DNA from 4 places in the Streptomyces sp. NPDC054932 genome. Region 1 is predicted to be linked to each of the others. Evidence: riboswitches for the same ligand, from Rfam matches in the RefSeq annotation. Region 1 holds a riboswitch; each other region holds the start of a gene.

Region 1 (7,094 bases):
GGGCTTCGGCGACGCGCCGCGCGTCGTGCGGACCGTCCTGTTCCCAGAACCGTTTGTGCGGGCTGCGTCCCATGGCGACGACCTCGCGGACGCTCAGCCCGAGGGTGCCGCTCGCGTCCTGCGGTACGACCGCCACGCGGCGCGCCCGGTCCTTGACGGTGAGCGTGCTCGCGTCCGCGCCGTCCAGCAGGACCCGGCCGGCGGTGGGGCGCAGGGCGCCGTAGACGCAGCGCAGCAGTGTGGTCTTGCCGCTGCCGTTGGGACCGACCACGCCCACCGTCTCGCCGGGGCGGGCGGCGAGGTCGATTCCGTGCAGCAGTGTGTGCCCGTCGGTCTCGTAACGGACGCCCTGGACGGTGAGTTCCACGGGCGGCCGCGCCGGGTTCCCGGTCATCCGGTGACCCCTTCGGTCCGGGTGGAGCGGCGCAGCATCCACAGGAAGAACGGTCCGCCGACCAGCGCCGTGACCACGCCCACCGGTATCTCCGCGGGTGCGGCGGCGGTGCGGGCGACCAGGTCGGCCAGGATCAGGAACACCGCGCCGCCCAGAGCGGCCACGGGGAGCAGCGCCCGGTGTCCGGCGCCGACGACCATCCGGGCGGCGTGCGGGACCATCAGGCCGACGAAGCCGATCGCCCCGCTGTAGGCGACGAGCACGCCGATGACGAGCGAGGTGAGGACGAAGGCGGCGGCCCGGAAGCGCCCGGTGTCCAGTCCGAGGGTGCGCGCGCCCTCCTCCCCGGCGAGGAGCAGGTCGAGCGGCCGGGCGAGGGCGATGAGCAGGCCGGTGCCGATCACCAGCGCGAGGGAGGGCAGGACCAGTTCGTCCCAGCGGGCCCCGCCGAGGCCGCCGAGGGTCCAGAAGAGGACCGAGCGGATCTGGTCCGGGTGCGCGGAGAGCACGAGGACGAGACTGGTGAGGGCGGACAGGATGTACTGGACGGCGACGCCGGCGAGGGTGAGCCGGCCGGTGGTCATCGTTCCGCCGCGCCGGGCCATCGCGTAGACGGCGACGAGGGCGGCCATGGAACCGGCGAAGGCGGCCAGCGGCAGGCCCATGCCGAACGCGAAGGCTCCCGTACCGAAGACGATCACGAGGACGGCTCCGGCGGAGGCCCCGGAGGAGGCGCCGAGCAGGAAGGGGTCCGCGAGCTCGTTGCGTACGAGGGCCTGCAGCACGGTGCCCGCGACCGCGAGCCCGGCGCCGACGACGGCCCCGAGGAGGACGCGCGGGAGCCGGACGTCCCAGACGATGGAAGCGAAGGCTCCGGTGCGCCGCTCCCCGGACAGGCCGCTGACGACTATGTCGAGTACGCGCTCGGGGGCGATCCGTACGGCCCCCAGTGCCAGCCCCGCGACCGCCGCGGCGGCGAGCGCGGCGACCAGCGCGAGGAGGACGGTGGCGGTGCGCAGCCTCACGGGGCGGCGGGGTGGAGCTGACCGCTCAGGGACTCGACGGCGTCGGCGACGCGCACGCCGAGGACGGCCGAGGAGAGCGGCAGCACGACGAAGCGCCGGTTCTTGACGGCGGGTACCTCGGCGAGGGCCGGGTCGTTCAGCAGGCGCTGCTTCTTGGCCTCGACGGGGGTGCCGCCGTAGTCGTAGATGAGGACGACATCGGGCCGGCGCTCGATGACCTGCTCCCACGACACGTCGCCGAAGGAGTCCTTGAGGTCGGCGAAGACGTTCGTGCCGCCTGCGAGCGAGATGATCTCGTTGCCGATGCCGTTGCCCCCGGAAGTGGAGGCGGAGGCGTCGCCGGAGTCGTAGACGAAGACGGACGGGCGGGGCCCGTCCTTGACGCGGGCGGTCACGGCGTCGATGCGGCGCTGCTCGTCCTCGATGAGCCGGGTGCCGCGCTCCGGTACGCCGAAGGTCCGTGCGACCTCGGTGATCTCGGTCTTGAGCTGGTCGAGGCCGACCTTGCCCTCGGTGCAGTACTCCACGTTGAGCCGGGAGTCGATACCGGACTTGGCGAGTCCCTCGCGGTCGCGCCCCTGCGCCTTGTCGAAGGCGCTGGCGTACCCGCCGTACACGAAGTCGGGGTCGGCGCCGAGCAGGACCTCCTTGGAGGGGTACTCCTCGGCCAGCACCTTGATCTTGTCGTAGCCGGGCCGGTACGCGGGCAGCACGGCGTCGTCGAGGTACGCGGACCCGGCGATCCGGTCGCCCAGCCCGAGGGCGAGGAGCAGCTCGGTGGCGTGCTGGTTCATGGTGACCGCGCGCCGGGGCGGGGACTGGTAGGTGCTGCTCACACCGCAGTTGGTGAGGGTGTACGGAAACCCGGGCGCCGCGGGCTCCTCCGCGGCCTTGTCCTCGCCCGCCCCGGGAGAACCGGCGCAGGCAGTCAGGGGTATCAGGAGGGCGAAGGGGACGAGTGCGCGCAGAACTGCGCGGGAACGCGACGGCATGACGAGGCCTCTCCGGGGGATCCGCGTCCCCTGGTCGACGTGAACTGTGAGAGAGGCGGCGCGTCAGTGTCTGACTCCCGGTCTCCCGCGCGGGGACGACCGGTCACAGTGGCGGGACCGCACCGGAATCACACCGGTTTCCTGTCCTGCACCGCCTGGGGCAACACGGACAGTCTGCCAGAAAGCACCAGCCAACCGACCCTGCGGGGTCACGCGGGGCGGCCACCCCGGCGGCGGCAACGCCGACACCGGCTCCTTGCGCAGCATCCACCGCGGGGTGGTCGGTTGGTGGGCTTCTCAGGTCCGGGGGACGAACCGGGCGTCCTGTCGGCACGCACTCCGTGCGTTGTCGGTGATGCTCCGCAGTGGCGACAGCGCGTACCTGGCCATCACGTACCCTGCGGCGATCGACAGGGCGGCGAGGGCGACCAGGGCGAGCAGTGTGAACAACAGCGGAGATTCCCAGGCCTGTTGTCCCTGGCCGGCCGCACAGGGGTGCGGCCCGCTGTCCGTCGGTCCCGACCCGACGGCGGGCGTTGGCGCCGCACAGTCGCCGGTCATCAGTACGACCGACGTTTCGGATCCCAGCTCAAGGACCGGCGCGCTGCCCCTGCTCACGGCTTGCATCGCGAGCAGGGAGAGAACGGCGAGCAGCACCGCCCCGGCCACCATGAACACCCCGCCGTAGAGGCAGGTGAGACGTAAGAGGGTCACGGAACGGCGCTGTGGCGAAGGCTGCTCGTGGAGGCGCAGCCCGTCTGCCGTCCCTGCGCCACGGCCGGCGTGCACGGCGGTCGAAGTGACGCTGTTCGCGCCGCCGTTGACGTCGCCACCTCGGACTCGGATCGACATCGGCGCTTCCCCCTCAAGACGTGACAGCCCCCACTCTCTCCTGATGACCCTTAAGCGGCGCGTCAGTACGGGTACGGCCCGGGAGCGGGCCGGCCGGCGGTCTTGAACACGGCGGAGCCCCGCCGAATCATCGACGGGGCTCATTCCTTCCCGGCACGGGACCGTATGGCAGGGGCGGCAGGATTCGAACCTGCGACCATCGGTTTTGGAGACCGGTGCTCTGGCCGGCTGAGCTACGCCCCTTCGGTGGGACCAACGATGGCACGGCCGGACCCGGAGATCCATTTGTTTTGGGGCGCATCCGGCCGTTCCCGCATGATGGTGGTGATCGGAGCGGCCTTCGGGGGGCATGGTGGAGGACGCCGGGGTGGACCTGATCCGGCTGGTCGCCGAGGACAGCAGTGTCCGGTTGCCGGTGCTCGGCCGTCATCGGCCCGGGGCGACCCCGTACAACGACCATCTCGACGCCGAGATCGTCGTCACCAGCGGCTTCGCCAACGGACGCCTCAAGCTGCGCCTTTCGCCCGAGGACCTGGACGACTGGGCCGCAGGTCTCGATGAACCGGCCGCCGACAGAGGCATCCGCCGGCTGCGCGGCAACGGGATCCGCATCGAGGTCGACCGCCGGTTCTCGGTTCCCGTTCCGGTTGTCACCGTGGCGGACGAGGACGCCTCCGCCTCCTCGGTCCGCGTCCGGCTGGACGTGGGCCACGGCTGGGTCGACGACCTGCGCCGGCAGTACCGCCGGGTCCGGGATGCCTGACCCAACGAGGTGGTGACCGCTCCGCGCTCCAGGAGCCACTGGCAGTGAAGGGTGGCGGGGCCCGGGGATGCGGAGGATCGTGAGGAAGGGGAGCCGTGGAACGGGAGGTTCCGTCATGGCCCGAAGCCGACGACCCGGCCGCACGGGACTCCGGGCCGTTCTCGTGGCGCTCGCACTCCTCGCTCCCGCCCTGTCGGGAGCGTCCCCGGGCGGCTCGGGCGAGACGATCTCCCTTGCCGGGAGCCTGCCCGGTGAGCGGCTCGACGTCACGTTGACGCAGGTGGTGGACCCCGCGACCCCCGCGGCCCCTGCGACCCCCGCCGCACCCGTTGGCTCCACCGGCCCCGACCGGCTCGTCGCGACGCGCTTCCGCCTGGAGAACACCGGGACGGCCGTCTACCAGGACTCCCCCGCGCCGGCCGCGCACCTGCTGGACACCACCGGGCGCCGGTTCACCGGGCTCGGCGTCCCCACCACTGCCGGACCGGCCTTCCCGGACACCGTCACGCTCGACCCAGGAGACACGGCGGAGGGTCTCATCACCTTCCGGCTCCCGCAGGACGCCGACCCGGCCGCGGTCCAGTTCGCCCTCGACGGCGGACTGGCCGACGACGTCGGCCAGTGGAGCCTGCAGCCCCAGTAGCGGGCGGCGAGTTTCGGCCACCCCCTTGACCGCTCTGGTCCAGACCAATAGTTTCCGGCATGCACAGCGCACGCGCACACGCCCCGCTCCCCGCATCCGCAAAGGAAGCCCATGCGCCGCAGCATGCTCGGCAGGATGGCCGTCGCCGCCTGCTCCCTCTCCCTGCTGACCGCCTTCGCGCCCGCCGCCGCCGCGCAGGCCGACGGCGGCCACGACCGCCCGTACAAGAAGGTCGGCTACTTCACCCAATGGGGTGTCTACGGACGGGACTTCCAGGTCCAGGACCTGGAGGCGAACGGCTCCGCCGGAAAGCTCACCCACATCAACTACGCCTTCGGCAACGTCAGTCCGCAGGGCAAGTGCTTCACCGGGAACATGCCGGGTGAGGCCGACGCCTGGGCCGACTACGTGCGCCCGCTCGACGCCGCGAACTCCGTCGACGGGGTGGCCGACACCGGTGAACAGCCGCTCGCCGGCAACTTCAACCAGCTGCGCGAGCTCAAGGCCAGGCACCCCGGGCTGAAGGTGCTGATCTCGCTCGGCGGCTGGAGCTGGTCCACCCACTTCTCTGACGCCGCGCTCACGCCGGCCTCCCGCAAGGCCTTCGTCGAGTCCTGCATCGACCTCTACATCAAGGGCAACCTCCCGCAGGACGGCGCCCGCGGCGGAGCCGGAGCGGCCGCCGGCGTCTTCGACGGGATCGACCTCGACTGGGAGTGGCCCGGTTCCGCGGGCGACACCGACACGAAGTACCGGCCCGAGGACAAGCAGAACTTCACGGCGCTCGTCCGGGAGTTCCGCACGCAGCTCGACGCGTACGCGCGGAGCCAGAAGAGGAAGACCAAGTACGAGCTGACGGCCTTCGTCCCGACCGCCCCCGCCAAGATCGACGCGGGGTTCGACGTCCGCCGGATCATGCGCGACCTCGACTTCGTCACCCTCCAGGGCTACGACTTCCACGTCTCCGGCGAACCGAGGACCGCCCAGCAGTCCGCCCTCCGCGCCCGCGGCGACTTCAGTGTCGACGGCACGGTGGACGCCTGGCGCCGGCGCGGCGCGCCCGTGAACAAGCTGGTGATGGGCATGCCGTTCTACGGGCAGGGCTGGACCGGCGTCAGCGGTGGCGGGGACGGCATGGGCCAGCCCGCCACGGGCCCGGCACCGGCCACCTGGTCCGCCGGGTACGAGGACTACAAGGCGCTGAAGAAGCTCGCCGACTCCGGTGCCTACACGATCCACCGGGACCGGCGCGGCGGTCACGCCTGGCTGTTCGACGGCACCACCCTGTGGACGTACGACGACCCCCAGGTCCTGCGTGCCAAGACCGGGTACATCCGCGAACACGGCCTCGGCGGAGCGATGTTCTGGTCGCTCGACGCGGACACCGCCGACGGCGAGCTGATGACGGCCGTCGACCGGGGCCTGCGCGGCCGCTGACCCGGGCCGCCCCTGACCGGCGCCGCCGGGCCGCGGAAAACCATCCGGCCCGGCGGCGTCCCTCCACCTACGCTCCCCCGCATGAGGAACTCGACGGTACGGGCGGTCAATCTGCTGACGACGCGCTGGGCCGCGGCCGCGCAGGCCCCGGCCGGGAGCCCGGGCACTGTGTTCACCGCGGCCGGGCTCTGGCCGCTGCTCGCCCTGCTCGCGGACGGCTCGGCCGGCTCGGCCCGCGCCGAGCTGGAGGAGGCCCTGGGCATACCCGCCGAGGCCGCGGGGGAGGCTGCCCGGGAGCTGCTGGCCGCTTTGGGCGGCGTACAGGGCCTTCGGACGGCGACCGGGCTGTGGACCGATGCCGGGCTCCCCCTGGAGGAAGACTGGTCGGTGAAGCTCCCGGACGGCGCCCGGGGGACGCTGACCGGGGACCGGGACGCCGATGCCAAGGCGCTCGACGCGTGGGCTTCGGACCGGACGGACGGGCTGATCGAGCGCATGCCGGTGGTCCTGGACGAGAGCACCCTGATGGTCCTCGCCTCCGCGCTCGCGCTGCGGCTGCGGTGGATCCAGCCGTTCGGCGAGTGGGAAGGGGAGGCGCACACCGGCGCGTGGGCCGGGCGCCGCGTGCGCACGCTGCACCGCAACACCTCGCTGCTCGACCGGGTCCGGGTGGCGCACGGCCCCTCGGGGACGGTCACCCTGCTGGAGGTCGTCGGGGCGGCGGGCGTGGACGTCCACCTCGTGCTGGGCGAGCCCGAAGCGCCGGCCGGCGGCACGCTCACCACCGGGATCGCCGCCGTCACCAGGGCCCTGCCCGCCACGGGAGCGAGCCTGCTCCCCGACGGGCGACCCGGTCCGGGGCTGGCGGTCCGCACGGTGGCCGCCTTCTCCCCCGAACCCCGGCTGGACATCGAGACGGTGGCCTTCGAAGTGCGGTCGGAACACGACCTCCTGGACCACGCCCGGCTGTTCGGGCTGGAGACCGCCA
Region 2 (7,094 bases), on a different contig from region 1:
AAGATGCCCTCGATCACCGACTTCGCGGCGAGCGGCGACGGACCGGTCTTCGCCGGGTCGATGTTCCCCTTCGTCTTCATCACCATCGCCTGCGGCGCGCTCTCCGGCTTCCACGCCCTGGTCTCCTCGGGAACCACCCCGAAGATGATCCAGAAGGAGACCCAGGTCCGCATGATCGGCTACGGCGCGATGCTGACCGAGTCCTTCGTCGCCGTCATGGCGATCATCGCGGCCTGCATCATCGAGCCCGGCCTCTTCTTCGCCGTCAACTCCCCCGGCGGGGTCATCGGCACCACCGTCGAGTCCGCCTCCCAGGCGGTGACGAACTTCGGCTTCGCCATCTCCCCCGAGGCGCTCACCCAGGCCGCCAAGGACGTCGAGGAAGCCAGCCTCCTCTCCCGCACGGGCGGCGCGCCGACCTTCGCACTCGGAATGTCGGAGATCTTCTCCGCCGTGATCGGCGGCGCGGGCATGAAGGCGTTCTGGTACCACTTCGCGATCATGTTCGAGGCGCTCTTCATCCTGACGACGCTCGACGCGGGCACCCGCGTCGGCCGGTTCATGCTCCAGGACACCCTCGGCAACGTCCACAAGTCCTTCAAGGACGTCAGCTGGAAGCCCGGCGTGTGGTTCGCGAGCGCGATCGTCGTCGGCGGCTGGGGCTACTTCCTGTGGGTCGGCATCAAGGACCCGCTGGGCGGCATCAACCAGCTCTTCCCGCTCTTCGGCATCGCCAACCAGCTGCTCGCCGCGGTCGCGCTCGCCGTCTGCACCACGCTGCTGGTCAAGTCCGGCCGGCTCAAGTGGGCCTGGGTGACGGGCGTGCCGCTGGTCTGGGACGCCACGGTGACCCTCACCGCGAGCTACCAGAAGATCTTCTCCAAGGACGTGAAGGTCGGCTTCTTCGCCCAGCGCGACAAGTACCAGGCCGGAATCGACGCCGACAAGGTCCTGCCTCCGGCGAAGAACATGGACGACATGCACACCGTGGTCACCAACGCCACGGTCGACGGCGTGCTGTGCGCCTTCTTCGCGGTCCTGATCCTGGTGGTCCTCGCGGACGCGGCCCGGACCTGCCTGAAGGCCGTCCGCAACCCGGAGTCGGCGACCCTCTCCGAGGTCCCGTGGACCGAGTCGAAGATCGTCGCCCCCGCCGGACTGATCGCGACCGCCGAGGAGCGGGCGGAGCTCGCCGCGGCGGGCCCGGACGCGGGCGGCGGACACGTCAAGGAGCCGGTGGCGTGAGCACCGTACGGAGCGTGCTGGCCAGGGCCCGGTTCTACGTACGGGAGTTCTCGGGGGAGGCCGCGTACGACCGGTACGTCGCCCACGCCCGCTCCCACGACCCGGACGCGGAGGTCCTCACCCGCCGCGCCTTCGAACGCGCCCGTACGGACGCCCGCGAGGCGGACCCCCGCGAGGGCTTCCGCTGCTGCTGAGCCGCCCCGCACGCCGAAGGCCCCGCCGGATGCTTCCGGCGGGGCCTTCGCGTCGGTGCCGACTTCGAGGACAGCGCCCGCCGTCACCCGTCCTGCACACTCGACCGCATGGACATGACGATCAGGGCGGTGCGGCCCGCCGAGTACGCGGAGCTGGGTGAGATCACGGCGCAGGCCTACCTCGCCGACGGGCATCTGGACTTCAACGAGGATGACGAATACCTGCACGTGCTGCGCGACGTGGCCGGCCGGGCGGCCCGGGCCGAGGTGCTCGTCGCCGAGCGGGAGGGGCGGGTGCTGGGCGGGGTGACCTTCGCCGCCCCCGGCAGCCCGCTCGCCGACATCGCCGCCCCCGACGAGGCGGAGTTCCGGATGCTCGCGGTGGCCCACGGGGCGCGCGGCCAGGGCGCCGGCGAGGCCCTGGTGCGGGCGTGCATCGAGCGGGCGCGGGCGATCGAGGGTGTGACGGGCCTCGCGCTCTCCACCCAGCGCAGCATGGCCGGGGCCCACCGGATCTACGTACGACTGGGCTTCGTGCGCACGCCGGAGCGGGACTGGGCGCCGATCGACGGCCTGACACTCCTCACGTATCGACTCAAGCTGTAGCCACGCCGACACTACATGTGGGGGTTGCCGCAACGGGCCGCCCCCACATGTATGCTCATGCCTGCTGTCGCTGCAGGGGAATCCGGTGCGAATCCGGAACTGTCCCGCAACGGTATGAAGTGTCCGGCTACCGGACGCCAAGTCCGATGACCTGCCTACAGCGTGCCCGGCTCGACCGAACCGGGTGCCGATTCGTCCGGGCCTCGCGGTTGGGCCGGTGGACGCCATGCGGGGGTACGCGTTCTCGTCGCGCCCGCATGCGCCCGCTCGCGCCCCGCCCCGCCGATGACCGGGCCGAGCGAGGGAGAGCTCCCGCCGTGACCATCGCGCCTTCCGCACCGCGCGCCGAGTCCACTTCTGGCGACAACACCGAGGGCCCGGGGGCCACGCTGCTGCGTACCCTCACCGAACTTACGGCGGACCTCCCCGACACCGACCCCGGCCGGGTCGCGGCCTCCGCGCTGCGCGGCCGCAGCTCCGCCGCCGACGACGCCGAACTGCGCGGGCTGGCCACGGAGGCCGCCGCCGGTCTGATCTCCGAGGACCCGGCCTACTCCCGGCTCGCCGCCCGCCTGCTGACGCTGGCCGTGCGCGACGAGGCCGCGAGCCAGGGCTCCACCTCCTTCTCGGCCTCCGTCGAGGTCGGTCACCGCGAGGGCCTCATCGCCGACCGCACGGCCGAGTTCGTCCGCACCCACGCGGCCCGCCTGGACTCGCTCGTCGAGCTCACGCTCGCCGAGGGCGCCGACGACCGCTTCGGCTTCTTCGGCCTGCGCACCCTGCACAGCCGCTACCTGCTGCGCCACCCGATCACCCGTCAGGTCATCGAGACCCCGCAGTACTTCATGCTGCGCGTGGCCTGCGGCCTGGCCGCGGACGACAGCGTCCAGGCCGTGGAGGAAGTGGCCTCGCTGTACCGGCTGATGAGCCGTCTGGACTACCTGCCGTCCTCCCCCACGCTCTTCAACTCCGGCACCCGGCACCCGCAGATGTCCTCCTGCTACCTGCTGGACTCCCCGCTGGACGAGCTCGACTCGATCTACGACCGCTACCACCAGGTCGCCCGGCTCTCCAAGCACGCCGGCGGCATCGGCCTCTCGTACTCCCGCATCCGCGCCCGCGGTTCGCTGATCCGCGGCACCAACGGCCACTCCAACGGCATCGTGCCGTTCCTGAAGACCCTCGACGCGTCCGTCGCCGCCGTGAACCAGGGCGGCCGCCGCAAGGGTGCCGCCGCCGTCTACCTGGAGACCTGGCACGCGGACATCGAGGAGTTCCTGGAGCTCCGCGACAACACCGGTGAGGACCAGCGCCGTACGCACAACCTGAACCTCGCCCACTGGGTGCCGGACGAGTTCATGCGCCGCGTGAACGCCGACGCCGACTGGTCGCTGTTCTCCCCGGCCGACGTGCCCGAGCTGGTCGACCTGTGGGGCGACGAGTTCGACGCCGCCTACCGCAAGGCCGAGGCGGAGGGCCTGGCCCGCAAGACCATGCCCGCCCGCGACCTGTACGGCCGGATGATGCGCACCCTCGCGCAGACCGGCCAGGGCTGGATGACCTTCAAGGACGCCTCCAACCGCACGGCGAACCAGACGGCCGAGCCGGGCACCGTCGTGCACTCCTCGAACCTGTGCACCGAGATCATCGAGGTCACCAACGACGGCGAGACCGCCGTCTGCAACCTCGGTTCGGTCAACCTGGGCGCCTTCGTCGTGGACGGCGACATCGACTGGGAGCGGATGGACGAGACCGTCCGCACCGCCGTGACCTTCCTCGACCGCGTGGTGGACATCAACTTCTACCCGACCGAGCAGGCCGGCCGTTCCAACGCCCGCTGGCGCCCGGTGGGCCTGGGCGCGATGGGCCTCCAGGACGTCTTCTTCAAGCTGAAGCTGCCCTTCGACTCCCCCGAGGCGAAGGCCCTGTCCACCAAGCTCTCCGAGCGCATCATGCTGGCCGCCTACGAGGCCTCGTGCGACCTCGCCGAGCGCAGCGGCCCGCTGCCGGCCTGGGAGCAGACCCGCACCGCCCGCGGTGTCCTGCACCCGGACCACTACGACGTGGAGCTGAACTGGCCGGAGCGCTGGGAGGCGCTGCGCGCCCGTGTCGCCGAGACCGGCATGCGCAACTCCCTGCTCCTGGCCATCGCCCCGACGGCCACGATCGCCTCGATCGCCGGCGTGTACGAGTGCATCGAGCCGCAGGTCTCCAACCTCTTCAAGCGCGAGACCCTCAGCGGTGAGTTCCTCCAGGTGAACGGCTACCTGGTGGAGGAGCTGAAGCAGCTCGGCGTGTGGGACGCCCAGACCCGTGAGGCGCTGCGCGACTCCTCCGGCTCGGTCCAGGGCTTCGGCTGGATCCCGGCCGAGGTCCGCGAGCTGTACCGCACGGCGTGGGAGATCCCGCAGCGCGGTCTGATCGACATGGCGGCGGCCCGTACGCCGTTCCTGGACCAGTCGCAGTCGCTGAACCTGTTCCTGGAGACGCCCACCATCGGCAAGCTCAGCTCGATGTACGCGTACGCCTGGAAGCAGGGCCTGAAGACCACGTACTACCTGCGTTCGCGCCCGGCGACGAAGATCGCCCGCGCCGCGCAGGCGGCCGCTCCCGCAGCGCTCCCGCTGGCCGACGCCGCCGCCGACGCCGCGGCCGCGGAAGCGCTCGCCTGCTCCCTTGAGAACCCCGAGTCCTGCGAGGCCTGCCAGTAATGAGCTCCAACGACACCAAGAACCTCCTGGACCCGGGCTTCGAGCTCACGCTCCGCCCGATGCGCTACCCGGACTTCTACGAGCGCTACCGGGACGCGATCAAGAACACCTGGACCGTCGAGGAGGTCGACCTCCACTCGGACGTCGCCGACCTGGCGAAGCTGACGCCCTCCGAGCAGCACATGATCGGCCGCCTGGTCGCGTTCTTCGCGACGGGTGACTCGATCGTCTCGAACAACCTGGTGCTGACGCTCTACAAGCACATCAACTCCCCGGAGGCGCGCCTGTACCTGTCGCGCCAGCTGTTCGAGGAGGCCGTGCACGTCCAGTTCTATCTGACGCTGCTCGACACCTACCTGCCCGACCCGGACGACCGTGCGGCCGCCTTCGACGCGGTCGAGGAGATCCCCTCCATCCGCGAGAAGGCGCAGTTCTGCTTCAAGTGGATGGACTCGGTCGAGAAGATCGAGCGCCTGGAGACGGCCGCCGACCGCCGCCGCTTCCTGCTGAACCTGATCTGCTTCGCCGCGTGCATCGAGGGCCTGTTCTTCTACGGCGCCTTCGCGTACGTCTACTGGTTCCGCTCGCGCGGCCTGCTGCACGGCCTGGCGACCGGCACCAACTGGGTGTTCCGCGACGAAACCATGCACATGAACTTCGCGTTCGAGGTCGTGGACACGGTCCGCAAGGAGGAGCCGGAGCTCTTCGACGACGCCCTCCAGCAGCAGGTCACCGACATGCTGAAGGAGGCCGTGGAGGCGGAGCTGCAGTTCGGCCGCGACCTGTGCGGCGACGGCCTGCCGGGCATGAACACCGAGTCGATGCGCGAGTACCTGGAGTGCGTCGCGGACCAGCGTCTGGTCCGTCTGGGCTTCCCGCCGGTGTACGGCTCGCAGAACCCGTTCTCCTTCATGGAGCTGCAGGGCGTCCAGGAGCTGACGAACTTCTTCGAGCGCCGTCCGTCGGCCTACCAGGTCGCGGTCGAGGGCACGGTCGACCTGGACGAGGACTTCTGAGACCTCGTGCGGTCCGACCGGGGAGCCGGGATGCGGAGTTTCCGTGTCCCGGCTTCTCGCGTTCCCCGGTGTTCAGTGGGCGATGGGGCCCCAGTGCCGCCGGACGGAGGGCCGCAGGGCCCGCCGCCGCGGGGTGGGCGGGAGGCCGCCCGCGCGCTGGCGGGGGAGCCACACCAGCCGGGTCGCGACGGCCCGCAGCTGCCGGTCGATGCGCCGGTCGTGCAGGATCCCGTACAGGCCGGGCCCGATCAGCAGGGCGGCGAAGGCGATGACGACGAGGTAACTCACGAAAGTGGTCATACCTCTACTGTCCGCCTGATCGCCCATGATCGACAGTGGCAGGACTGTCATGGAAGACCGAATTACTGCCACACTGCTCTCATGCTGACCAACGTGGCCGTGGCCCTCGTCGACGGAGTCGCCCCCTTCGAGCTGGGGATCTTCTGCGAGGTGTTCGGAATCGATCGCAGTGAGATGGGCGTACCGGTGTACGACTTCGCCGTGTGCGCGGCGGAGGAAGGGCCGCTGACCGTGGGCGGGGGCGCCTTCGGGATCACCCCCGCGCACGGGCTGGAGCGGCTGGAGGAGGCCGACCTCATCTGCCTGCCCGCCGCCGGTGACGCCGGCGTACGCGTCTACCCCGAGCCCCTGCTGGCGGCCCTGCGCCGGGCCGTGGACCGGGGTGCGCGGGTCCTGAGCGTGTGCAGCGGGGCCTACGTCCTCGGCGCCGCCGGGCTGCTCGACGGCCGCCGGTGCACCACTCACTGGATGCACTCCGCGGCCCTGGCCCGCCGCTTCCCGCGGGCCTTCGTCGACCCGGACGTCCTCTACGTGGACGAGGGCTCGGTGATCACCGCCGCCGGCACGGCTTCGGGCATCGACGCCTGCCTGCACGTGGTCCGCCAGGAGCACGGCGCCGAGGTGGCCAACATCATCGCGCGCAGGATGGTGGTACCGCCCCACCGGGACGGCGGGCAGGCCCAGTACATCCAGCGGCCGCTGCCCCGCACCGCCTGCGACACGGTGGGCGAGGTGATCGAGTGGATGGCCCGCCACCTGGAGGACGAGATCACCGTGGAGCAGCTCGCGGAGCGCGCGCACATGTCGCCGCGGACCTTCGCCCGCCGCTTCCTCCAGGAGACCGGCACCACCCCGTACAAGTGGGTGCTGCGCCAGCGGGTCCTGCTGGCGCAGGAGTTGCTGGAGTCCACCGACGACACGGTCGACGCGATCGCCGGCCGCTCCGGCTTCGGCAACGCGGCCGCCCTGCGCCACCACTTCCTGCGGACCCTGGGCACCACGCCGAACTCCTTCCGGCGCAC
Region 3 (7,094 bases), on a different contig from region 1:
GGGCCGGGCGGCGAGCCAGGCCTGGTACTCGGCGCGGGCCGGGCCGGGGGTGAGCCGCGCGCAGCCGTGCAGCATGGCGGCGGCGGACTGCTCGATGTTCCCGGCGGGGCTCTGCGCCGCGACGCAGATCTGCTCCAGCTTGACCCAGACGGCCCAGCTGCCGAGCGGGGTGAGCGTGGCCCGGGCGGGGCCGAGGGTGACGGCGTCCACGGCGGCGAGTCCGCCGAGCGCCCAGCGCAGCAGCCGGGCGAGCGGGACGGGGCGGGCCTCCGCGGAGCCGGCGGCGGACGTCAGCGCCGTCGCGGGCTCGGCCTCGTAGGGGATCTCGCAGCGCTCGTCGCGCAGTTCGGTGACGCGCTGCCCGAGCAGGTCGAGCAGGTCGGGGACGGTCACCGGGCCGGCGGACAGCTGGAGCAGGGAGAGGAGTTGGGGCATCGCCTCGACCACCTCGGCGACGGCCGAGGGGGCGATGTCCGCGGGTGCGGGGTGGACGAGCGACCAGGCGTCGAAGAGGGCGACCCAGCCGCGCAGCACGGCCGTGTCGTCGCGGTCCCAGGCGCGCAGCCGCCAGCCGGGCCGGGCGTGGCCGCCGTGCACCTCGACCAGTCCGGCGAGCCGGGCGCGGTCCCAGCCGACCCTGATCTGGCCGTGCGTCAGGTTCAGTTCTCCGGCGGCGCGTTCGACGTCGGCCGCGGACAGGGCGCCCGTGGGGGCGGGCCGGCCGCCGTCCCCGGCACCGAGGTTGCGCTCGGCCCAGCGGGTCAGGCGTACGGCGTCGACGAGCGAGGCCCGGGCCCGGTTCGCGAGGTCGGCCGTGGCGGGCGTACCCGCCGGGGGCCGGGGCGCGGGCCGGGTGCGTCGGTCGGTCACCGCCTTGCGGGCCGCGGCGACGGAACGCGGCGAGACGAGTCGGAGTCTGGAGTCGCGAGCCAACTGCTCATCAGGCTTTCGGGACGTCACGGAAGCAGTCTCGCCCGTCACTGGCCGAAAGCCCAAACGGAACCAGCCGTTGCCATCGGCCACCTGCAGTGCAGACCGGGACAAGCCGCCCGCTGGGCCCTGTACGTCACAGGGCCTTCACATGACGGACCTTCACCGGGGCCTTCGGACGGGCCGGCGTCGGGGCCTGCGCGCGGCCCGTCACATGAGGGGGGTGAGGAAGCGGCGCAGGGCCTCCTCGTAACCGGCCGGATCGGCATTCCACATCGCACCGTGCCCGGCCCCGCGCACGGTGTGCAGCGTGACGAGGTCGGGGCGGGCCGCGGCGAGCCTGCGGGAGGGTCCCCAGGGGGCGAGCGCGTCGTCCGGGCCGTGGAAGATCAGCACGGGGACGCGCAGCGTGCCCGGGTCCGCGCCCGGCGGCCGGCGGTCGGCGCGCAGGCCCGCGCGGCCCTCGGCGGCCCGGACGGCCAGCGGCAGCACCAGGGCCGGGGTGCGGCGCGCCGCGGCGAGCCCGCGCAGGGTGGTGTGCCAGTCGAGCACCGGCGAGTCCAGCACCAGTCCGGAGATCAGGTGGGACAGCGCCGATCGCTCGGCCGCGTGCAGGGCCATGGTGGCGCCGGTGGACCAGCCGTGCAGGATCACGCGCCGGGCGCCGTAGCGGACGGCGTAGCGGATGGCGGCGTCCAGGTCCCGCCATTCGGATTCACCGAGGTGGCCGAGCCCGTCCGGGGAGGCGGGGGCGCCGAGGTCGCCCCGGTAGGCCAGGTCCAGGACGGGCAGCCGGTGGCGCTGGAGGAAGGGCATGACCACCATCGGGTGCTCGCGGCTGCTGCCGAGCCCGTGCACGGTGATCACCCAGGTGTCCCGGACCGAGGGCACGAACCAGGCGGGCAGGGCGCCGAGCTCCCCGGGGACGTCCACGTCGGCGTGGTCGAGCCCGAGGGCGGTGCGCGGATTGCCGACGTACACCTGGGGGGTGAGCGTGACCCGGGTGCCGGGGGCGAGGGTGCCGTGGGTGACGGAGACGAGCCGCCGCACGACGGCGTCCGGGCCGTGGTCGGCGTCGGGGAGGACGGGACCGACGACGGCGTGCACGCCGGGTGCGACCAGGCCGTGGGTGCCGGGGCGCAGGGAGGCGAGCGAACGGGTCAGGGCGATCCGGCCGGCGGCGGTCCAGTGGACGCTGAGCCGTGGCCCGCCAGGGAGCGGACGTCCGGGTTCCGGCCGCAGGGCCGCGTCGGCGGCGTACCGGCCGGCGGCAACGGCGGCCGCGCCGGCACCCAGGATGGTCGTCGTGACGGCCGCAGCCGTCGCTGTCGCGGTACGCACGGCTCCAGTGTCGGGTCGCGGCCTCGGGCGGGCCACCGGAGGAGATCCCTCCGCCGCCGGCACAGGGAGAGTGATCTAGGTCTCATTCGAGGCCCCGGAGGCGGGATCGTATGCAGGTCGACCCCCCTGCGGAGGGGTTCATTCACCCGCCTTTGACGTGCATTAATGGCGTTATCTACGCCAGAATCAGGACGAATGGCCCGATCGCACCCCGTCCCAGTACACCGCTCCGCCCGAGTCAGTTCACCTTCCGTTCATCCAGGTTGCCTACGGTCGCCGAGCCACTGACGTCAAACAGAAGCCTGGGTAAATGGAGCACATAACGCTTCTCCTCGGGATCGTGATCATTACCGCTCTCGTGTTCGACTTCACGAACGGTTTCCACGACACGGCCAACGCGATGGCCACCACCATCTCGACCGGCGCCCTCAAGCCCAAGACGGCGGTGGCCATGTCCGCCGTGCTCAACCTCGTCGGCGCGTTCATGTCCGTGGAGGTCGCCAAGACGATCTCCAAGGGCCTGGTCAACGAGGAGGGCATCCAGCCAGAGGTGATCTTCGCCGCGCTGGTCGGAGCGATCCTCTGGAACCTCGTCACCTGGCTGGTCGGCCTCCCCTCCAGCTCCTCGCACGCCCTGATGGGTGGCCTGATCGGCGCCGCGGTCGCCTCCGCCGGCATCGGCGCGGTCAACGGCAGCGTCATCGTCACCAAGGTGCTCATCCCCGCGATCGCCGCCCCGCTGGTGGCCGGCATCGCCGCGTACCTGGCCGCCAAGCTCACCTACAAGCTGGGCAACAAGGTCGGCGAGAAGACCTCCGCCAAGGGCTACCGCGCCGGTCAGATCGCCTCGGCCGGTCTCGTGTCCCTCGCGCACGGCACCAACGACGCGCAGAAGACGATGGGCATCATCACCCTGGCCCTCATCGCCGGCGGCGCGATCGCGCCCGACGCGAACCCGCCGGTCTGGGTCATCGTCTCCGCCGGTCTCGCCATCGCGATGGGCACCTACCTGGGCGGCTGGCGCATCATCCGCACCATGGGCAGCGGCCTGACCGATCTGCAGCCGCAGCAGGGCTTCGCCGCCCAGACCTCGGCCGCGTCCGTCATCCTCGCCTCCTCGAACCTGGGCTTCTCGCTCTCCACCACCCACTCGTGCTCCGGTGCGGTCATGGGTGCGGGCCTGGGCCGCAAGGGCGGTGTGGTCCGCTGGTCCACCGCGACCCGCATGTTCGTCGCCTGGGGCCTGACCCTGCCGGCCGCCGCGCTCGTCTCGGCCGGTGCCGAGCTGGTCATGCGCATCGGTGACGTCGGCATCGCCGCGGTCACGGTCTTCCTGATCGGCTCCTGCCTCGCCATCTGGCTCATCTCCCGCCGCCAGGTCGTCGACCACAACAACGTCAACGAGGTGGAGCCGGCCGCCGCCGAGGAGCCGGGCGTCATCACGACGGCGATCGCCGCCGTCACCGTCCCGCCGACCGTCGCCGCCGCCGGTACCACCGGCGCCGCCACGACCGCCGAGGTCACGGACGACGCCCTCAAGGCCACCATCCCGGCCGCGACGCAGACCCCGGCGGCTCCGGCCGCCGCGGTCTGACCGAGACACACAGAGACCCGGACACTCAGAAAGTGGCAGTATGAAGATCGACTGGGAAGCGCTCGGCTCCGTCTTCGGGGTCAGCCTCTTCGCCACCGTCGCCCTCGTGGCCCTTTTCACCCTGGGCCTGGTGGGCCTGTCCAAGCACGAGACCGCGACCGAGCAGGGTGGCACGGCCACTCTCGCCCGCAGCGGCGCGTACGCCTGCTTCGCGCTCGTCACGGCGGCCGTGGGCTACGGGATCTACCTGATCGTCGCCTGACCGGCCGCCTCACGGCGGACCAGGCGTGAAGGCTCCCTCCGGGTTTGTCCCGGAGGGAGCTTTTCGCATCCCCCGCCCCTGCCGCGCCGCAGGTCAACGGCGAGTTGACGGGCCTTCTCGGTGCGTGGTGGACTGCCCGAGCCAATACGGCGGCATGGAGAGGAAGTCCGGTGCGAATCCGGCGCGGTCCCGCCACTGTCACCGGGAGCGCACGCCGCGCGTGCGTCCCGGGAGCCAGGAACTCTCGCCGCCGGACACGTCGAACCAGGGCGCGGACCCTGAGTGAGGACATACCTGCCACCATGCGTGCCGATCGCGTCTTCGCGTACGGCGCCACGGCGGGCCTGATCGGCGACCGGATCCTCGGAGATCCGCGCCGAGGGCACCCCGTGGCCGCCTTCGGACGGGCCGCCGCCGCCGTCGAGCGCACCCTGTGGCGCGACGACCGCGCCCGGGGCCTCCTGCACACCCTGGTGTGCGCCGGGGGCGCAGCCGCCATCGGTGCGCTGGGCGCCCGCGCCGTGCGCTCCCGGCCTGCGGCCGCCCGTATCGCCCTGACCGCCGCCGCCACCTGGGCCGTGGTGGGCGGCACCTCGCTGGGCCGCGAGGCCCGGGCCATCGGCGGGGCGCTCGCCGCCGGGGACACCGAAGTGGCCCGGGAGCGGCTCCCCCACCTGTGCGGACGCGACCCCCAGGCCCTGGACGGGCAGCAGATGGCCCGCGCCGTCGTGGAGTCCGTCGCCGAGAACACCTCCGACGCGGTGGTCGGCGCCCTGGTGTGGGGTGCCGCCGCCGGAGTCCCCGGTCTGCTGGCCTTCCGGGCCGTGAACACCCTGGACGCGATGGTCGGCCACAAGTCCCCCCGCTACCTGCGCTACGGCTGGGCCTCCGCCCGGCTCGACGACCTGGCGGGCTGGCCGGGGGCCCGGCTGACGGCGGTCGCCGCCGTACTGGCCGGCCCCGACCGGCGCGGCGCCGTACGGGCCTGGCGCGTGGACGCCGCCGCGCACCCGAGCCCCAACGCCGGCCCCGTCGAGGCCTCCTTCGCCGGGGCGCTCGGCGTCAGGCTGGGCGGGACCCTCGCTTACGGCGGCCGGGTCGAGCACCGGGCCGTCCTCAACGGCGGGGCGGGGCGGCCGGTGGAGGTCGCGGACATCGAACGGGCGGTCCGGCTGTCACGGCAGGTGACCTGGCTGGCCCTGGGCGCCTGCGTGGCGGCCCGGCTGCTGGTCTCCCGAACGCTGGAATCCCGTACGGCACAGAGAGGGCGGCGCGCATGAGCGGCGCGAAGCGCGGGGGCGGACTGCTCGTCGCGGGCACCACGTCGGACGCGGGCAAGAGCGTGGTCACGGCGGGCATCTGCCGCTGGCTGGCCCGGCAGGGCGTCAAGGTGGCGCCCTTCAAGGCGCAGAACATGTCGCTGAACTCCTTCGTCACCCTGGAGGGCGCCGAGATCGGCCGCGCCCAGGCGATGCAGGCGCAGGCGGCCCGTGTGGAGCCGACCGCACTGATGAACCCGGTCCTGCTCAAGCCGGGCAGCGACCGCAGCAGCCAGGTGGTGCTCCTGGGCAAGCCGGTGGGCGAGATGAGCGCCCGCGGCTACCACGGCGGCCGCCAGGAGCAGCTGCTCGGCATCGTCACGGACTGCCTGGAGCAGCTGCGGGGCACGTATGACGCCGTGATCTGCGAGGGGGCGGGCAGTCCGGCCGAGATCAACCTGCGCCGGACCGACATCGTGAACATGGGCATCGCGCGGGCCGCGCGGTTCCCGGTGGTCGTGGTCGGCGACATCGACCGCGGCGGGGTCTTCGCGTCCTTCTTCGGGACGACGGCGCTGCTCTCCCCCGAGGACCAGGAGCTGATCGCCGGCTACATGGTCAACAAGTTCCGCGGTGACGTGTCGCTGCTGGAGCCGGGCATGGAGATGCTGCGCGGGCTGACCGGGCGGGCGACCTACGGGGTGCTGCCGTTCCGGCACGGGCTGGGCATCGACGAGGAGGACGGCCTGCGCGTCTCGCTGCGGGGCGCCGTGCGCGAGTCCGTGGTGGCGCCGCCCGTGGGCGAGGACGTGCTGCGGGTGGCCGTCTGCGCCGTGCCCCTGATGTCGAACTTCACGGACGTCGACGCGCTCGCCGCGGAGCCCGGGGTCGTGGTGCGCTTCGTGGACCGGGCCGAGGAACTGGCCGACGCGGACCTGGTCGTCGTACCCGGCACCCGGGGCACGGTGAAGGCCCTGGAGTGGCTGCGCGAACGCGGACTCGCGGACGCGCTGCTGCGGCGGGCCGCCGAGGGGCGGCCGGTGCTGGGCATCTGCGGCGGGTTCCAGGTGCTGGGCGAGCGGATCTCGGACGAGGTCGAATCGAAGGCGGGCGAGGTCGACGGCCTCGGTCTGCTCCCCGTACGGGTGCGCTTCGAGCGGGAGAAGACCCTGGCGCGGCCTTCCGGGACGGCTCTCGGCGAGGAGGTCGCGGGCTACGAGATCCACCACGGCGTGGCCGAGGTGCTCGGCGGCGAGGCCTTCCTGGACGGCTGCCGGGTCGGGTCGGTGTGGGGCACCCACTGGCACGGGTCGCTGGAGTCGGACGGCTTCCGGCGGGCGTTCCTGCGGGAGGTGGCGGCGGCCGCGGGGCGGCGCTTCGTCCCGGCGCCGGACACCTCGTTCGGCACGCTGCGGGAGGAGCAGCTGGACCTGCTCGGCGACTTGATCGAAGAGCACGCCGATACGCGTGCGCTGCTGAGGCTGATCGAGGACGGCGCCCCGGCCGGCCTCCCGTTCCTCCCACCGGGTGCCCCGTGACGGGCCGGGTCCTGCGGGCATTCCGGCCGCACCGGGCGCACGGCACCAGCCGGATCAAGCCCCGCCGGCGATCGAGGCGCGAGGTCCGGGGCGGAGCCCCGGCAGCGGCGCCGCACACGGCAACGGTCCACACCTTCCAAGGAGTGAGCAACACATGAGCACCCCGTATC
Region 4 (7,094 bases), on a different contig from region 1:
GCGACGATGATGCGCATGACCTCGTTGGTGCCTTCCAGGATCTGGTGGACCCGAAGGTCCCGGACGATCTTCTCGATGCCGTACTCGCTCAAATAGCCGTATCCCCCGTGGAGTTGCAGGGCTCGGTCGGCGACCGTGTAGCCGGTGTCCGTGGCGAAGCGCTTGGCCATCGCGCACAGCTGCGGGGCCAGCGGATCGCCCCGGTCCAGCGCGTCGGCGGCCTGGCGGACCAGGGCGCGGGCCGCGGCCAGCTCGGTGGCCATGTCCGCGAGCCGGAACTGCAGGGCCTGGGCGTCCAGCAGCCGGGACCCGAAGGCCTCACGGTCGGCCAGGTACGCGAGGCTGCGGTCCAGCGCGCTCTGCGCACCGCCCAGCGAGCAGGCCGCGATGCCGAGCCGGCCGCCGTTGAGCCCGTTCATGGCGATGCGGAAGCCGTCGCCCTCGGCGCCGAGCCGACGGTCGGCGGGGACGCGCACCCTGTCGAGGACCACCTGGCAGGTGGGCTGGGCGTTCCAGCCCATCTTGCGCTCGTTCGGGCCGAAGGAGACCCCGGGGTCTCCGCGTTCGACGACGAAGGCGGAGATGCCGCCCGAGCCCTCGCCGCCGGTGCGCGCCATGACGATGTAGACGTCGGAGGCGCCCGCGCCGGAGATGAACTGCTTGACGCCGGTCAGTACGTAGCCGTCACCGGTGCGCTCGGCCCGGGTGCGCAGTCCGGCGGCGTCGGACCCGGCGCCGGGTTCGGTCAGGCAGTAGCTGCCCAGCGACCGGGCGGTGCACAGGTCCGGGAGCCAGCGGGCCCGCTGGGCCGGATCCCCGTACCGGTCGATCATCCAGGCGACCATGTTGTGGATGGAGAGGTACCCGGCGATGGAGGGGCATCCGGTGGCGAGGGTCTCGAGGACGAGGACGCCGTCGCTGCGGCTGAGCCCGGAGCCGCCGTGCTCCTCGCGGACGTAGACGCCGCCGAGTCCGAGGTCCGCCGCCTTGCGGATCACGTCCAGCGGAAAGTGCTTGTCCTGGTCCCAGGTGACGGCGTACGGGCCGATCTGCTCCTGGGTGAAGTCGAGGGTGACCTCGGCGAGGGCGAGCTGATCGGCAGTCAGCGTGGTCGTCACCGGGCTCATCCCATCGTCGGGATGGTGAAGCTCGCGCCCTCCTTGGCCCCCGAGGGCCAGCGCGAGGTGACGGTCTTGGTGCGGGTGTAGAAGCGGATCGAGTCGGGGCCGTGCTGGTTCAGGTCGCCGAAGCCGGACCGCTTCCAGCCGCCGAAGGTGTGGTAGGCGACGGGGACGGGGATCGGCACGTTGACGCCGACCATGCCGGCGCCCACCCGCCGGGTGAAGTCGCGTGCCGTGTCGCCGTCGCGGGTGAAGATCGCGACGCCGTTGCCGTACGGGTGCTCGGTGGGCAGGCGCAGGGCTTCCTCGTAGTCGGCGGCCCGTACGACGCACAGCACCGGGCCGAAGATCTCCTCGCGGTAGATCCGCATCTGCGGGGTCACACGGTCGAAGAGGGTTGCTCCGGCGAAGTAGCCGTCCTCGTGTCCGGGCAGGGTGAAACCGCGCCCGTCGACGACGAGTTCGGCGCCCTCGGTGGCGCCGATGCCGACATAGCGGTTCACCCGGTCGAGCGCGTCCCGGCTGACCAGCGGTCCGAAGTCGGCCTCGGGGTCGTCGGAGCGGCCGACGCGCAGGGTGGCGATGCGCTCCGTCAACTTGGCCACCAGGGCGTTCGCGGTGTCCTCCCCGACGGGCACGGCGACGGCGATGGCCATGCAGCGCTCGCCCGCGGAGCCGTAGCCGGCGCCGATGAGGGCCTCCACGGCCTGGTCGAGATCGGCGTCCGGCATCACGATCATGTGGTTCTTGGCGCCGCCGAAGCACTGGGCGCGCTTGCCGTGGGCGGCGGCGGTGGCGTAGATGTGTGCGGCGATCGGCGTGGAGCCGACGAAGCCGAGGGCCTGTACGCGCGGGTCCTCGAGGAAGGTGTCGACGGCCTCCTTGCCGCCGTTGACCACGTTGAGCACGCCGGGCGGCAGGCCGGCCTCGAGGAAGAGTTCGGCGAGGCGCAGCGGTACGGAGGGGTCCCGCTCGGACGGCTTCAGGATGAAGGAGTTGCCGCAGGCCAGGGCGGGTGCGGCCTGCCACAGGGGGATCATTGCGGGGAAGTTGAAGGGGGTGATCCCGGCGACCACACCCAACGGCGAGCGCAGTGAGTGCACGTCGATCCCGGTGCCCGCGTTGTCGGTGAATTCGCCCTTGAGCAGGTGCGGGACACCGGCGGCGAACTCGACCACCTCCAGGCCGCGTTGCAGATCGCCGTGGGCGTCGGCGACGGTCTTGCCGTGCTCGGAGGACAACAGCCGTGCGAGGGAGTCCCGTTCACCCTCGACGAGCTGGAGGAAACGCAGGAGCACGCGCGAGCGGCGCTGGGGGTTCCACTGCCCCCAGTCGGCCTGCGCCTCCTCGGCGTTCGCGATGGCTGCTTCGGTGTCGGCCCGCCCCGCGAGCGGGACGCGGGCCTGGACGGCGCCGGTGTTGGGGTCGTAGACGTCGGTGAAGAGGCCGGAGGATCCGGTGGTGTGCTTGCCGCCGATGAAATGGGTGAGTTCGCGGACCATGGTGCCTGCTCTCGTCAGGTTGGATCCGGGGATGGCACGGCGGACCGGCGGACGGCACCCGATGGGGTGCGCCGTTGGGGAGGGCCGTGGGACTACGAGCGCGCGAAGGTGTGCGTGCGCTCCGCCGGATCACCAGGGTCGTGGGTACAAACCGGTGCCATGCGTGTCTGCTCCATCCTCGTGGACAACACGGAACATCCGCGGCCGGTATCCTGACTCCCGGATCCCCGCGTGCCGCCCGCCTTCCCGACAGACCTCGTCAGTGGCGTGTGGATGGCAGCACACTCCCCGGTCACAGTGGCGGGACCGTGCCGGTTTCTCACCGGCTTCCCTGCACCGCGGACCTTGTGGCACGAACATATAGTTGGACGTCCTAGTAAGTCCAGAGCCGCCGCCGCGCGCCTTCGGTGGGGACCGGCGCCCGCTCAGTCCTGAGTGCCGGTCACCGGATGGTCACCGGGTGACCACCGGGTAGGGGATGAAGGTGCTGCTGTTCTCGTCGACGGCCAGCGCCCGGCCGAGCGGCGGTACGGCCCGCTGCGGGCAGTCGAGCCGTTCGCACAGGCGGCAGCCCATTCCGATGGGGGTCGCGGCCGCCGTGTTGTCGAGGTCGAGCCCGTCGGCGTACACGAGCCGGGAGGCGTGCCGGATCTCGCAGCCGAGCCCGATCGCGAAGGTCTTGCCGGGCTCGCCCCAGCCGCCGCGGTGCCGGGTGACGGCGCGGGCGGTCCACAAGTACCGCTGCCCGTCGGGCATGGCGGCCACCTGGACGTGGATGCGTCCGGGCGCGGCGAAGGCCTCGTACACGTTCCACAGCGGGCAGGTGCCTCCCGCGCGGGAGAAGTGGAATCCGGTCGCCGACTGCCGCTTGGACATGTTCCCGGCCCGGTCCACCCGGACGAAGGAGAAGGGAACTCCGCGCAGCCTGGGGCGTTGCAGGGTGCTCAGCCGGTGGCAGACCGTCTCGTAGCCGATCCCGAAGTGGTCGGTGAGCCGCTCGATGTCGTAGCGGAACTCCTCGGCGGCCGTGTGGAAGGCGCGGTACGGGAGGATGAGGGCGCTCGCGAAGTGGTTGGCGATGCCGATCCTCGCGAGGGCGTGGACGGGGGAGCCGGGCGGGAAGTCCTCGGCGGCCAGCCGGTCGAGCTCGGTCCCGTACTCGATCAGCGCCAGCTGGGTGGCCATCCGGAACGCCTGCTGTCCCGGCCGGAGCCGGTTCGACAGGTGCAGGACCCGGGCGGTGGGGTCGTAGTGGTGCAGCCGGTCGGAGTCCGTCGCCGTCCTGACCCCGTGCCGCTCGGAGAGCCGGTGGGCCAGGGCGCGGACGACGTCCCCCGGGCGGATGCCGATCTCGGAGGCCAGCTCCTCGGCGGCGAGATCGGTGTCGTGGAGGTAGTTTTGCCGGCGGTAGAAGAACTCGCGGATCTCCTCGTGGGGTGAACGCGGGCTGTCGGTCACCGCGTCCCGCCCGTCGGCGGCGTCGGCGAGCCGCTCGGTGAGGAGCTGGCTGCGCCGGCCCAGGTCCAGCAGGACCGAGGCGACGGCCGGCATCCGGGTGGCCAGCTCCGCCAGGTCGGAGGGGGAGACGCGCGCCTCGGCCACCTCGTTCGCGAGCGCCTCGCGCAGGTCGGCGACCAGCCGGCTGGTGTCGCGCTCGGAGAAGAAGCCGGGATCCACTCCGAAGGCCTCGGTGAGCCGCAGCAGGACCGGCACGGTGAGCGGCCTGGAGTCGTGCTCCATCTGGTTGAGGTAGCTGGGGGAGATGGCGAGCATCCGGGCCAGGTCGGCCTGGGTCATCCGCCGCTCCTCGCGCAGCCTGCGCAGCCGCGCCCCCGCGTACGTCTTGCTCACCGCACTCCTTCGCCGCCCGGCCCCGATCGCGCCGCCAGGATACGGGGATCTTCGCAGCCGATGGGCTTCGCAACCTTGGCAATTCCGGTGCCGAAGATTCGCAAAGCTTGGCAGATGTACCTGGTTGATGGCACTCAGTGTCAGTGCCAGAGTCGGTGCTGCGGCCCGCCGGGCACGGTGGCCGAGAAGGACTGACTGGCCCGATTCGCGCCCTGATTTCGGCCATCTAGGCAGTTCGACCCGGCGGCTCGGCAGCATTGCTCAGCTTCGGCCCATGGCCGGGTTCGGCGGCCGCATCTCCTTATCAGGCACAGAGTGTCAATCTGCCGGGTTCATGTCCCGGCTCGTTGGCAAGACAAGCGACGGATGGAAACGGTGACGGTCATGGCAGAGGCGAACACGACGGCGGCGGCCGAGCAGCTCAAGCAGCGGTGGGCCGACGACCCTCGCTGGGCGGGCATCGAGCGCACCTACACGGCCGAGGACGTGGTCCGGCTCTCGGGCAGCGTCCGCGAGGAGCACACCCTGGCCCGGCGCGGTGCCGAGCGGCTGTGGCGCCAGCTCCACGAGCGGGACTACATCCACGCACTCGGCGCGCTGACCGGCGGCCAGGCGGTCCAGCAGGTCCGCGCCGGGCTCCAGGCGATCTACCTCTCGGGCTGGCAGGTCGCGGCCGACGCGAACCAGGCCGGACACACCTACCCGGACCAGAGCCTCTACCCCGTCAACTCGGTCCCGCAGGTGGTCCGCCGCATCAACAACGCGCTGCTGCGCGCCGACCAGATCGCCACCGCCGAGGGCGGCAGCGACACCACCGACTGGCTGGCCCCGATCGTCGCCGACGCCGAGGCCGGCTTCGGCGGCCCGCTCAACGCCTTCGAGCTGACCAAGGCGATGATCGCCGCGGGCGCGGCCGGCATCCACTACGAGGACCAGCTCGCCTCCGAGAAGAAGTGCGGTCACCTGGGCGGCAAGGTCCTCGTCCCCACCTCGCAGCACATCCGCACCCTGAACGCGGCCCGCCTCGCCGCCGACATCGCCGACGTGCCCACCCTGATCATCGCCCGGACGGACGCCCTCGCGGCCAACCTCCTGACCAGCGACGTCGACGAGCGGGACGCGCAGTTCGCCACGGGTGAGCGCACCGCCGAGGGCTTCTACCACGTGCAGAACGGCATGGCCCCGGTCATCGCCCGCGGCCTCGCCTACGCCCCGTACGCCGACCTGATCTGGGTGGAGACCGGCACCCCGGATCTGGCCCAGGCCCGCGAGTTCGCCGAGGCGATCCACGCCCGGTACCCCGACCAGATGCTGGCCTACAACTGCTCGCCGTCCTTCAACTGGAAGGCGGCCCTGGACGACGACCAGATCGCCAAGTTCCAGCGCGAGCTGGGTGCGATGGGCTATCGCTTCCAGTTCATCACCCTGGCCGGCTTCCACTCCCTCAATCACGGCATGTTCGACCTCGCCCGCGGCTACGCCGAGCACGGCATGACCGCCTACGTCGACCTCCAGGAGCGCGAGTTCGCCGCCCAGGCCCAGGGCTTCACCGCCGTCAGGCACCAGCGCGAGGTCGGCACCGGCTACTTCGACCTCGTCTCCACCGCCGTCAACCCGGCCTCCTCCACCACCGCGCTCTCCGGCTCCACCGAGGAAGAGCAGTTCCACTGAGCCACTGACGGGCGTGCGCCGCGCCGCCGCCCCGCCGACCGCTTCCCGACGGGTGCCCGAGGGACTTCCCCCTCGGGCACCGCCCACCGCCCCCGCTGAGGAGAACCGCATGCCCCTCTCGCCTCTGACCAGCAGCGTCCAGGTCCTCGGTGCGCCGGGTGAGCGCCACGAGGAGATCCTGACCCCCGAGGCCCTGGAGTTCATCGGCCGGCTCGACACCGCGTTCGCGGACCGCCGCCTGGAGATCCTCAAGGAACGCAACCGCCGCTCCGGCCACCTGGCCGGCGGCACCCCGCTCGACTTCCCGCTCGCCACCCGCGCCCTGCGCGAGGACCCGCACTGGCGGGTCGCCCCGCCCGCGCCCGGACTGACCGACCGCCGCGTCGAGATCACCGGCCCGCCGGAGCGGCGGATGGCCGTCAACGCCCTGAACTCCGGTGCCAAGGTCTGGATGGCCGACTTCGAGGACGCCACCGCCCCGACCTGGACGAACGTCATCGGCGGCCAGCTGACGCTGCTCGACGCCATCGCACGGCGCATCGACTTCACCACCCCGGAGGGCAAGGAGTACCGCCTCGGCGGGCACCTCGCGACCATCATGGTCCGGCCGCGCGGCTGGCACCTGACGGAGGAGCACCTGGAGATCGACGGGCGCCCCCTGTCCGCCTCCCTCGTCGACTTCGGCCTGTACTTCTTCCACTGCGCGCAGCGCCAGATCGACGCCGGCCACGGCCCGTACTTCTACCTGCCCAAGCTGGAGAACCGGTACGAGGCCCGCCTCTGGAACGACGTCTTCCTCCTGGCCCAGGAACTCCTCGGCATCCCCCGCGGCACCGTCCGCGCCACCGTCCTCATCGAGACGATCACCGCGGCCTTCGAGATGGAGGAGATCCTCTACGAGCTGCGCGACCACAGCGCGGGACTCAACGCGGGCCGCTGGGACTACCTC

What was found. A riboswitch is a leader RNA that binds a small molecule or an ion and turns the genes downstream of it on or off. The one in region 1 is predicted to bind cobalamin.
Region 2: it holds a riboswitch for cobalamin, as region 1 does, so the genes downstream of both, ACWGE1_RS04045 (ribonucleoside-diphosphate reductase subunit alpha) here and ACWGE1_RS17950 (ABC transporter substrate-binding protein) in region 1, are expected to answer to the same signal.
Region 3: it holds a riboswitch for cobalamin, as region 1 does, so the genes downstream of both, ACWGE1_RS14160 (cobalamin biosynthesis protein) here and ACWGE1_RS17950 (ABC transporter substrate-binding protein) in region 1, are expected to answer to the same signal.
Region 4: it holds a riboswitch for cobalamin, as region 1 does, so the genes downstream of both, ACWGE1_RS16685 (CoA-acylating methylmalonate-semialdehyde dehydrogenase) here and ACWGE1_RS17950 (ABC transporter substrate-binding protein) in region 1, are expected to answer to the same signal.

Annotation. Positions count from the first base shown of each region.
Region 1 covers NZ_JBSGXU010000058.1:14,110-21,203, forward strand. Annotated here, with positions in the region: gene ACWGE1_RS17940 (ABC transporter ATP-binding protein) at 1-394, opposite strand, end outside; gene ACWGE1_RS17945 (FecCD family ABC transporter permease) at 391-1,419, opposite strand; gene ACWGE1_RS17950 (ABC transporter substrate-binding protein) at 1,416-2,411, opposite strand; cobalamin riboswitch at 2,456-2,597, opposite strand; gene ACWGE1_RS17955 (hypothetical protein) at 2,709-3,125, opposite strand; tRNA gene ACWGE1_RS17960 (tRNA-Trp) at 3,430-3,506, opposite strand; gene ACWGE1_RS17965 (DUF5959 family protein) at 3,613-4,026, shown strand; gene ACWGE1_RS17970 (DUF4352 domain-containing protein) at 4,142-4,669, shown strand; gene ACWGE1_RS17975 (glycoside hydrolase family 18 protein) at 4,781-6,106, shown strand; gene ACWGE1_RS17980 (serpin family protein) at 6,188-7,094, shown strand, end outside.
Region 2 covers NZ_JBSGXU010000008.1:71,462-78,555, forward strand. Annotated here, with positions in the region: gene ACWGE1_RS04030 (carbon starvation CstA family protein) at 1-1,245, shown strand, start outside; gene ACWGE1_RS04035 (CstA-like transporter-associated (seleno)protein) at 1,242-1,439, shown strand; gene ACWGE1_RS04040 (GNAT family N-acetyltransferase) at 1,548-2,045, shown strand; cobalamin riboswitch at 2,097-2,218, shown strand; gene ACWGE1_RS04045 (ribonucleoside-diphosphate reductase subunit alpha) at 2,363-4,756, shown strand; gene ACWGE1_RS04050 (ribonucleotide-diphosphate reductase subunit beta) at 4,756-5,772, shown strand; gene ACWGE1_RS04055 (hypothetical protein) at 5,845-6,072, opposite strand; gene ACWGE1_RS04060 (helix-turn-helix domain-containing protein) at 6,154-7,094, shown strand, end outside.
Region 3 covers NZ_JBSGXU010000040.1:28,627-35,720, reverse strand. Annotated here, with positions in the region: gene ACWGE1_RS14180 (hypothetical protein) at 1-960, opposite strand, end outside; gene ACWGE1_RS14175 (alpha/beta hydrolase family protein) at 1,141-2,271, opposite strand; gene ACWGE1_RS14170 (anion permease) at 2,582-3,865, shown strand; gene ACWGE1_RS14165 (hypothetical protein) at 3,906-4,127, shown strand; cobalamin riboswitch at 4,240-4,392, shown strand; gene ACWGE1_RS14160 (cobalamin biosynthesis protein) at 4,430-5,407, shown strand; gene ACWGE1_RS14155 (cobyric acid synthase) at 5,404-6,924, shown strand; gene ACWGE1_RS14150 (putative cobaltochelatase) at 7,079-7,094, shown strand, end outside.
Region 4 covers NZ_JBSGXU010000051.1:32,827-39,920, reverse strand. Annotated here, with positions in the region: gene ACWGE1_RS16690 (acyl-CoA dehydrogenase family protein) at 1-1,127, opposite strand, end outside; gene ACWGE1_RS16685 (CoA-acylating methylmalonate-semialdehyde dehydrogenase) at 1,124-2,623, opposite strand; cobalamin riboswitch at 2,809-2,979, opposite strand; gene ACWGE1_RS16680 (short-chain fatty acyl-CoA regulator family protein) at 3,077-4,474, opposite strand; gene aceA (isocitrate lyase) at 4,859-6,145, shown strand; gene aceB (malate synthase A) at 6,255-7,094, shown strand, end outside.